2 regions of the Streptomyces sp. Z423-1 genome follow, and region 1 is predicted to be linked to the other one. Evidence: riboswitches for the same ligand, from Rfam matches in the RefSeq annotation. Region 1 holds a riboswitch; the other holds the start of a gene.
The links. A riboswitch is a leader RNA that binds a small molecule or an ion and turns the genes downstream of it on or off. The one in region 1 is predicted to bind thiamine pyrophosphate.

Region 1 (4,408 bases):
CGCCCTACGGCGCGGCGCCGCAGAATCCGGAGCCCATGCACGACGCCCCTCAGCCGGCACCCGCACCGCAGAAGAAGAGTGCGGGCCGTGACCTGGGCGCGGCGATAGGGGTCGGGGTCGGACTCGGTGCGGTGATCATCACGTCCCTGTTCATCGTCAAGGCGGTGTTCGTCGGGGTCGTGGCGGTGGCCGTCGTGGTGGGGCTGTGGGAGCTGACCAAGCGGCTGGACGAGCGCAAGGGCATTCACGCGCCGCTGGTTCCGCTCGCGGTCGGTGGTGCGGCGATGGTCGTCGCCGGGTATGTGCGGGGCGCCGAGGGCGCGTGGGTGGCGATGGCGCTCACCGCGCTGGCGGTGCTGGTCTGGCGGATGACGGAACCGCCGGAGGGCTATCTCAAGGACGTCACGGCCGGGGTCTTCGCGGCCTTCTACGTGCCGTTCCTGGCGACGTTCGTCGCGATGATGCTGACCGCGGCGGACGGGCCGCAGCGGGTGTTCATGTTCCTGCTGCTCACCGTGGTCAGCGACACGGGCGCCTACGCCGTCGGCTGGCGCTTCGGGCGGCACAAGCTCGCCCCGCGCATCAGTCCCGGCAAGACCCGGGAGGGCCTGGTCGGCGCGGTCAGCTTCGCCATGGCCGCCGGTGCGCTGTGCATGGAGTTCCTGATCGACGACGGCACCTGGTGGCAGGGCCTGCTCCTGGGCCTCGCGGTCGCCGGCAGCGCGACGCTGGGCGACCTCGGCGAGTCGATGATCAAACGCGACCTGGGCATCAAGGACATGGGCACGCTGCTGCCGGGTCATGGCGGGATCATGGACCGACTGGACTCGTTGCTGCCTACGGCGCCGGTGGTGTGGTTGCTGCTGGTGCTGTTCGTGGGTTCCGGCTGAGCCGTCGGGTGGGCTGGAGAGCCCCTGCACTCTGGGCGGGGGCTCTTGCCGCCCCCGGGAGGTGTTCGGCACCTCACGGCCTGGCCGCACGGGCGGGTGAATTGATCTGCGACACTGGTTGAGCCATGCCTAAGCCCGGAGAACTCACATTCGTCGCCCCGCGCGGAGCCAAGAAGCCGCCGCGGCATCTTGCCGATCTCACGCCTGCCGAGCGCAAGGAAGCCGTTGCCGAGATCGGTGAGAAGCCGTTTCGTGCCAAGCAGCTCTCGCAGCACTACTTCGCGCGGTACGCGCACGATCCCGAGCAGTGGACCGACATCCCGGCCGCGTCGCGGGGGAAGTTGCGGGAGGCGTTGCTTCCGGAGCTGATGACCGTCGTGCGGCATCTGTCGACGGACCAGGGCACCACCCGCAAGACGCTGTGGCGGCTGTTCGACGGGACGCTCGTCGAGTCGGTGCTGATGCGGTACCCGGACCGGGTCACCATGTGCATCAGCTCGCAGGCCGGGTGCGGTATGAACTGCCCCTTCTGTGCCACCGGGCAGGCCGGGCTCGACCGGAATCTGTCCACCGCGGAGATCGTGCACCAGATCGTCGACGGCATGCGGGCGCTGCGCGACGGCGAGGTGCCCGGCGGGCCCGCGCGGCTGTCCAACATCGTCTTCATGGGCATGGGCGAGCCCCTCGCCAACTACAAGCGCGTCGTCGGCGCCATCCGCGCCCTCACCGACCCCGAGCCGGACGGGCTCGGGCTGTCGCAGCGCGGCATCACCGTCTCGACCGTCGGGCTCGTCCCGGCGATTCACCGGTTCGTCGACGAGGGCTTCAAGTGCCGCCTCGCCATCTCGCTGCACGCCCCCGACGACGAACTGCGCGACACCCTCGTCCCCGTCAACACCCGCTGGAAGGTGCGCGAGGTGCTCGACGCCGGGTTCGAGTACGCCGCCAAGTCCGGGCGTCGGCTGTCCATCGAGTACGCGCTGATCCGGGACATCAACGACCAGGCCTGGCGCGGTGACCGGCTCGGCCGACTGCTCAAGGGCAGGCCGGTGCACGTCAATCTGATCCCGCTCAACCCGACGCCCGGGTCCAAGTGGACCGCGTCGCGGCCCGAGGACGAGAAGGCCTTCGTCGAGGCCATCGCCGCGCATGGTGTACCGGTGACGATCCGGGACACCCGTGGTCAGGAGATCGACGGGGCGTGTGGTCAGCTCGCGGCCACCGAGCGGTAGTCTGACGCCGTACACATCCTTATATTCATCTGCATATTCATCTGCATATTCCGGCAGGGGAGCGCCACAGCGCTGAGAGTGCGGCAGCCATGTCTTCGGTGAGCCGCAGACCCTCTGAACCTGGCCCAGGTCATTCTGGGTAGGGAGATCGGTCGTCACTCAAGCTGTTGCGCCCTGCCCGGGAACCCGTTTCAGGTCCCGGGCAGGGCCGCGTCTCTTCCTGGTCAGCCAGGAGGACATCAGTGAGCAACACCAAGAAGTTCACAGCCGTCGTCGTCGGGCTGGGCCTGGTCACGCTGTCCGCGTGCGGGTCCGGCGAGTCCGGCAGCGGGGGTTCCGGGGACTCCAAGACGGTCACCCTCGTCAGCCACGACTCGTGGGTCGTGTCCAAGAGCGTGCTCGCCGACTTCGAGAAGCAGTCCGGCTACCAGGTCAAGGTCCTCAAGGACGGCGACGCCGGACAGGCCGTCAACAAGGCCATCCTGACCAAGGACAACCCGCAGGGCGACGTCCTCTTCGGCGTCGACAACACCCTGCTGTCCCGCGCGCTCGACAACGACCTCTTCCAGCCGTACGAGGCGAAGGGCGCAGACCAGGTCGAGCCGGAGTACCGGGCCGACAAGGACCAGCACCGGGTCACGCCCGTCGACACCGGCGACATCTGCGTCAACTACGACAAGGCCTACTTCAGCGAGCGCGACCTCGACCCGCCGAAGACCCTCGACGACCTGATCAAGCCCGAGTACAAGAACCTCCTCGTCACCGAGAACGCCGCCACCTCCTCACCGGGCCTCGGCTTCCTGCTCGGCACCGCCGCCGAGTACGGTGACGACGGCTGGGCGGGCTACTGGAAGAAGCTCAAGGCCAACGGCGTGAAGGTCGTCGACGGCTGGGAGCAGGCGTACAACGAGGAGTTCTCCGGTTCCGCGAGCGGCAAGAAGGCGGGCGGCGACCGGCCGCTGGTCGTGTCCTACGCATCCTCGCCGCCCGCCGAGGTCGTCTTCGCCGACCCGAAGCCGAAGACGGCCCCGACCGGCGTGGCCACCGGCACCTGCTTCCGGCAGGTGGAGTACGCCGGGCTGCTGAGCAACGCGAGGAACCCCGAGGGCGGAAAGGCGCTGATCGACTTCATGCTCGGCGAGCAGTTCCAGGAGGACATGCCGCTGAACATGTTCGTCTACCCGGTGCGGGAGGGCGCCCAGGTGCCCGAGGAGTTCGTGAAGTACGGCCCGCAGGCCGAGGATCCCGAGACCATGGATCCGGCGCAGATCGCCGAACACCGTGACGAGTGGGTCAAATCGTGGACGTCGCTCGTACTGAAGTAGCCCCACGGAAGCGGCCTGAAGCAGCCGCCAGGGCACGGAGCAACGCGGCGCGGCTCGGGCTTCTCGCCCTGCCCGTCGCGTTCTTCGCCGTCTTCTTCGCCTACCCCGTCGCCGCGATCGTCGGCCGTGGGCTGAAGGCCGACGGGGCCTGGCAGTTCGGGCGACTTGTCGACGTACTGACCCAGTCCGGCATCCGGCACGTCCTGTGGTTCACCACCTGGCAGGCGCTCGCCTCGACCGCGCTGACGCTGCTGATCGCGCTGCCCGGCGCGTATGCGTTCGCCCGGTTCGACTTCCCCGGCAAGCAGGTGCTGCGGGCAGTCGTGACCGTGCCGTTCGTGCTGCCGACGGTCGTGGTCGGTACGGCGTTCCTGGCGCTGATCGGACGCGGCGGGCTGCTGGACGAGCTGTGGGGCGTACGGCTGGACACCACCGTGTGGGCGATTCTGCTCGCCCATGTCTTCTTCAACTACGCAGTCGTCGTACGCACCGTCGGCGGGCTCTGGGCGCAGCTCGACCCGCGGCAGGAGGAGGCCGCGCGGATGCTGGGCGCCTCGCGCCTCACCGCCTGGCGGACCGTCACCCTGCCCGCCCTCGCGCCGGCCGTCGCCGCGGCCGCGCTGATGGTCTTCCTGTTCACCTTCACCTCCTTCGGTGTGGTGCAGATCCTCGGCGGGCCCACCTTCTCCACTCTCGAAGTGGAGATCTACCGGCAGACGACGGAGGTCTTCGACCTCACCACCGCCGCCGTGCTGACGATGGTCCAGTTCGTGGCGGTGGGCGCGGTGCTCGCCGTGCACGCCTGGACCGTACGGCGGCGGGAGACCGCCCTGCGGCTGGTGGACGCGTCGGTGACCGCGCGCCGGCCGCGCGGCGCCGGGCAGTGGGCGCTGCTGGCCGGTGTCCTGGTCACCGTCGCCGTACTGTTTCTGCTGCCGCTGGCCGTGCTGGTGCAGCGGTC
Region 2 (4,408 bases), 4.6 Mb from region 1:
CGCGGTCCCGGCCTCGATCAGCCGACGTCCCTGCGCCAGGTCCCGTGGCCGGCCCACGGCCAGCAGGGCGACCAGCCGGCCCTCGCGCAGCCAGCACACCGACCAGGCGGGCCCGGCCGGGTCACCGCGCCACACGGTGGCGTCGGCGGACGCGTGGTGCCCGGCGTACTGGACGAACCGCCCGAACTGCTCGGACCAGAAGTACGGCACCGGGTCGTAGACCGCCGGTGCCTCGCCGACCGCCTCGCCGATGATGTTCGCCGCGACCGCACGGGGTCCCTGCAGGGCGTTGTCCCAGTGGTGCACCATCAACCGCTCGCCGTACCTTGCCGAAGGGAAGGACGCGCAGTCGCCGACCGCGTAGACGTCCGGCGCCGAAGTGCGCAGGTGGTCGTCGGCCACGACCTCGCCGTGCGCGCCGAGCTCGATGCCGGAGCCGGTGAGCCAGCGCGTGGCGGGCCGGGCGCCGATGCCGACCACGACGGCGTCGGCGGGCACCCGCGAGCCGTCGTCCAGGACGACCGCGCCGGGCTCGACACGCCGCACGCGCGCGTGGGTGCGCAGGACGGCCCCGCTGTCGGCGTACCAGGCGGCCATCGGCGCGGCCACCTCGGCGGGCAGCGACCCGACGAGGGGGCGGTCCGCGGCCTCCACGACGGTCACCGCGCAGCCCGCCTCCCGGGCGGCCGTGGCGAACTCCGCGCCGATCCAGCCCGCGCCGACGACCACGATGTCGTGCTGCCGGGCGAGCACCGGCCGCAGCCGTTCGGCGTCGTCGAGGGTGCGCAGCAGATGCACCCCTGGGACGCCCTCCGCGCCCGGCAGGGTGATGGGTTCGGCGCCGGTGGCGAGGACCAGCACGTCGTACGGCACCGGCCCGGCCTCGGTGTCCAGCTCGTGGTCACCGGTGCGGACGCCGGTCACCTCGCGCCCGAGGTGGAGGTCGATGCCGAGCGCCTCGAAGTCGACGTCGAAGGCGGAGCCCTCGGCCTTGCCGAGCAGGACGGCCTTGGACAGCGGCGGCCGGTCGTACGGCTGGTGGGGCTCGGCGCCGATCAGCGTCACGGTGCCGGTGAAGCCCTGTTCCCGCAGGGCGACGGCGGTCTGCACCCCGGCCATGCCCGCGCCCACGACGACCACGCGCCGCGCCTGTGCCCTCGTCTGCTCGCTCACCTGATCACCATAGACAACTGACAGATTGTCAGTCAGGGGGCGGACCCAGTGAGCTGCTCCACATCACCGGCCGACCTGCTCGACCACGCTGGTCCCGCTGCCCGGCTGCGACTCCCACTCCCAGCTCTCCTCCAGCCGCACCCGCCCGTCCGGCAGTTCCACGACCGTCGACACACAGTGCCCCGAGGACGTCGTCCCGTCCCGCTTCAGCTGCACGTAGCGGAAGTCCAGCCGGTCGCCCTCGCGGGTCCCCACCAGGTACCCGCGGACCACGTCCCCACCCGCGTACTCGGCCCAGATCTCGCCGTCCTGCTCGTGGTACGTGAACCGGGTGCGGGTCCCGACCTGACCCGGTGCCTGGTCGGCGACGGGCGAGAGGACGAGGCCGTCGAGTGAGCGGGGCATGCCAGGAGGCTCCCTTACAGATGCGTGGCGGCAAGAGCTAGGGTGGCCACCGTAAAGCACTCGCGGGAGCCCGGACGCACCGGGCTGAGAGGGAGGCTGGCGGCCTCCGACCGTACGAACCTGATCCGGGTCATGCCGGCGAAGGGAGGGGCTGAGCGCCCGTGTCGTCTTCCGCACGTACGTCAGACGTCCTCGTCATCGGGGGCGGAATCATCGGCCTGGTCACGGCCTGGCGGGCCGCGCAGCGCGGATTCGCCACCACCGTGGTGGACCCCGAGCCGGGCGGCGGGGCCGCCCAGGTGGCGGCCGGCATGCTGGCCGCCGTCACGGAACTGCACTACGGCGAGGAGACCCTGCTCGGTCTGAACCTCGCCTCGGCCCGCCGCTATCCGGACTTCGCGGCCGAGCTCACCGACCTCACCGGCCACGACCTCGGCTACCGCCGGTGCGGCACGCTCGCCGTCGCCCTTGACGCCGACGACCGCGCCCATCTGCGCGAACTGCACGCCCTGCAGCGGCGGTCGGGGCTCGCCTCCGAGTGGCTGTCGGGCCGGGACTGCCGCCGCCTGGAGCCGATGCTGGCGCCGGGTGTGCGCGGCGGGCTGCGGGTCGACGGCGACCACCAGATCGACCCCCGTCGGCTCGCGGGGGCCCTGGTGGCCGCGTGCGAGCGGGCGGGCGTGGTCTTCCACCGGGAGTGGGCCGAGCGGCTGCTGGTCACCGGAGAGCGGGCGGCGGGGGCTGTCACGCGCGCGGGGGCCGAGCTGGCCGCCGGGCAGGTGGTGCTGGCCGCCGGGAGCCTCAGCGGGCGGCTGGCGGGTGTCCCGGACGCCGTACTGCCGCCCGTGCGGCCGGTGAAGGGGCAGGTGCTGCGGCTGACCGTGCCGCCGGTCCACGCGCCGTTCCTGAGCCGCACCGTGCGCGCGGTGGTGCGCGGCAGCCATGTCTACCTGGTGCCGCGCGAGAGCGGCGAACTGGTCGTCGGCGCCACCAGCGAGGAAATGGGCTGGGACACCACAGTCACCGCCGGGGGCGTGTACGAGCTGCTGCGCGACGCGCACGAGCTGGTCCCCGGTATCACCGAGCTGCCCCTGACGGAGACCCGGGCCGGGCTGCGCCCCGGCTCGCCCGACAACGCGCCCCTGCTCGGCCCGACCGAGCTGGACGGCCTGCTGCTGGCCACCGGCCACTACCGCAACGGCGTCCTGCTCACCCCGGTCACCGGCGACGTCATGGCGCACGTCCTGACCACCGGTGAACTCCCGGACGTGGCCCGTCCCTTCACGCCGAAGCGCTTCAGCGCCGTACTCACGGAGCAGCCCGCATGATCATCTCCGTCAACGGGGAGCCCCGCCGGATCGCCGACGGCACGGCTCTCGACGCCCTCGTACGCACCCTCACCCCGGCGCCCTCCGGAGTGGCCGCCGCCCTCAACGAAACCGTCGTCCCGCGCGCGCAGTGGCCGACCACGCCCCTGTCCGAGGGGGACCGTGTCGAAGTCCTCACCGCCGTCCAAGGAGGCTGACCCATGGCCGACGATCCCCTTGTCCTGGGGGGTACGACCTTCACCTCCCGGCTGATCATGGGCACCGGTGGCGCGCCCAGCCTCGACGTGCTGGAGCGGGCGCTGGTCGCCTCCGGGACCGAGCTGACCACGGTCGCGATGCGGCGCGTGAACCCCGATGTGCACGGCTCGGTGCTGTCGGTACTGGACAAGCTGGGCATCCGGGTGCTGCCCAACACGGCCGGCTGCTTCACGGCCGGTGAGGCGGTGCTGACCGCCCGCCTCGCGCGCGAGGCACTCGGCACCGAGCTGATCAAGCTGGAGGTCATCGCCGACGAGCGCACCCTGCTGCCGGACCCGATCGAGCTGCTGGAGGCGGCGGAGACGCTGGTGGACGACGGTTTCACCGTGCTGCCGTACACCAATGACGACCCCGTGCTGGCACGCAGGCTCCAGGACGTGGGCTGTGCCGCGATCATGCCGCTCGGGTCGCCGATCGGCTCCGGGCTCGGCATCCGCAACCCGCACAACTTCCAGCTGATCGTCGAGCACGCGCGCGTGCCGGTGATCCTGGACGCGGGAGCCGGTACGGCGTCGGACGCGGCGTTCGCGATGGAGCTGGGGTGCGCGGGTGTGATGCTCGCCTCGGCCGTCACCCGGGCACAGGAACCGGTGCTGATGGCGGCCGCCATGCGGAACGCGGTGGAGGCGGGGCGGTTGGCCCGGCTGGCGGGGCGTATCCCTCGGCGGCACTTCGCGGAGGCGTCGTCGCCGGTGGAGGGGATGGCCGCGCTGGATCCGGAGCGGCCCGCTTTCCAGTGACCGCGCGCGTGCCCGCAGTTGAGTAGGACCGGTGCGTGCCCGCAGCTGGGTAAGACACGTCACAGGTCGGCTGCAGTCCCGCCCCGATGCCGCCGGAAGCGGCAAGGAGTGTCGGCGGCGGCTCGTACACTCGCCTGCGTGGACACGACCCTTCAGGACCCTCTGGTCGGGCAGTTGCTCGACGGCCGTTATCGCGTCGACGCGCGGATCGCGGTCGGCGGGATGGCCACGGTCTACCGGGCCGTGGACACCCGCCTCGACCGTGTGCTCGCGCTCAAGGTGATGCATCCGACCCTGGCCGCCGACGGCTCCTTCGTCGAGCGGTTCATCCGCGAGGCCAAGTCGGTGGCCAGGCTCGCCCACCCCAATGTCGTCCAGGTGTTCGACCAGGGGGCCGACGGGTCGTATGTCTACCTGGCCATGGAGTACGTCTCCGGCTGCACCCTTCGGGACGTGCTGCGCGAGCGCGGGGCGCTGCAGCCGCGGGCCGCGCTGGACATCCTG

Region 2: linked by a shared signal. The riboswitch ahead of thiO (glycine oxidase ThiO) and the one ahead of HJD23_RS10760 (thiamine ABC transporter substrate-binding protein) in region 1 are both predicted to bind thiamine pyrophosphate.

Annotation. Positions count from the first base shown of each region.
Region 1 covers NZ_CP053109.1:2,401,732-2,406,139, reverse strand. The annotation lists gene HJD23_RS10770 (phosphatidate cytidylyltransferase) at 1-890, shown strand, start outside; gene rlmN (23S rRNA (adenine(2503)-C(2))-methyltransferase RlmN) at 1,016-2,122, shown strand; TPP riboswitch at 2,168-2,286, shown strand; gene HJD23_RS10760 (thiamine ABC transporter substrate-binding protein) at 2,365-3,447, shown strand; gene HJD23_RS10755 (iron ABC transporter permease) at 3,423-4,408, shown strand, end outside.
Region 2 covers NZ_CP053109.1:7,013,422-7,017,829, reverse strand. The annotation lists gene HJD23_RS31600 (FAD-dependent oxidoreductase) at 1-1,173, opposite strand, end outside; gene HJD23_RS31595 (hypothetical protein) at 1,237-1,578, opposite strand; TPP riboswitch at 1,631-1,742, shown strand; gene thiO (glycine oxidase ThiO) at 1,740-2,906, shown strand; gene thiS (sulfur carrier protein ThiS) at 2,903-3,103, shown strand; gene HJD23_RS31580 (thiazole synthase) at 3,107-3,904, shown strand; gene pknB (Stk1 family PASTA domain-containing Ser/Thr kinase) at 4,043-4,408, shown strand, end outside.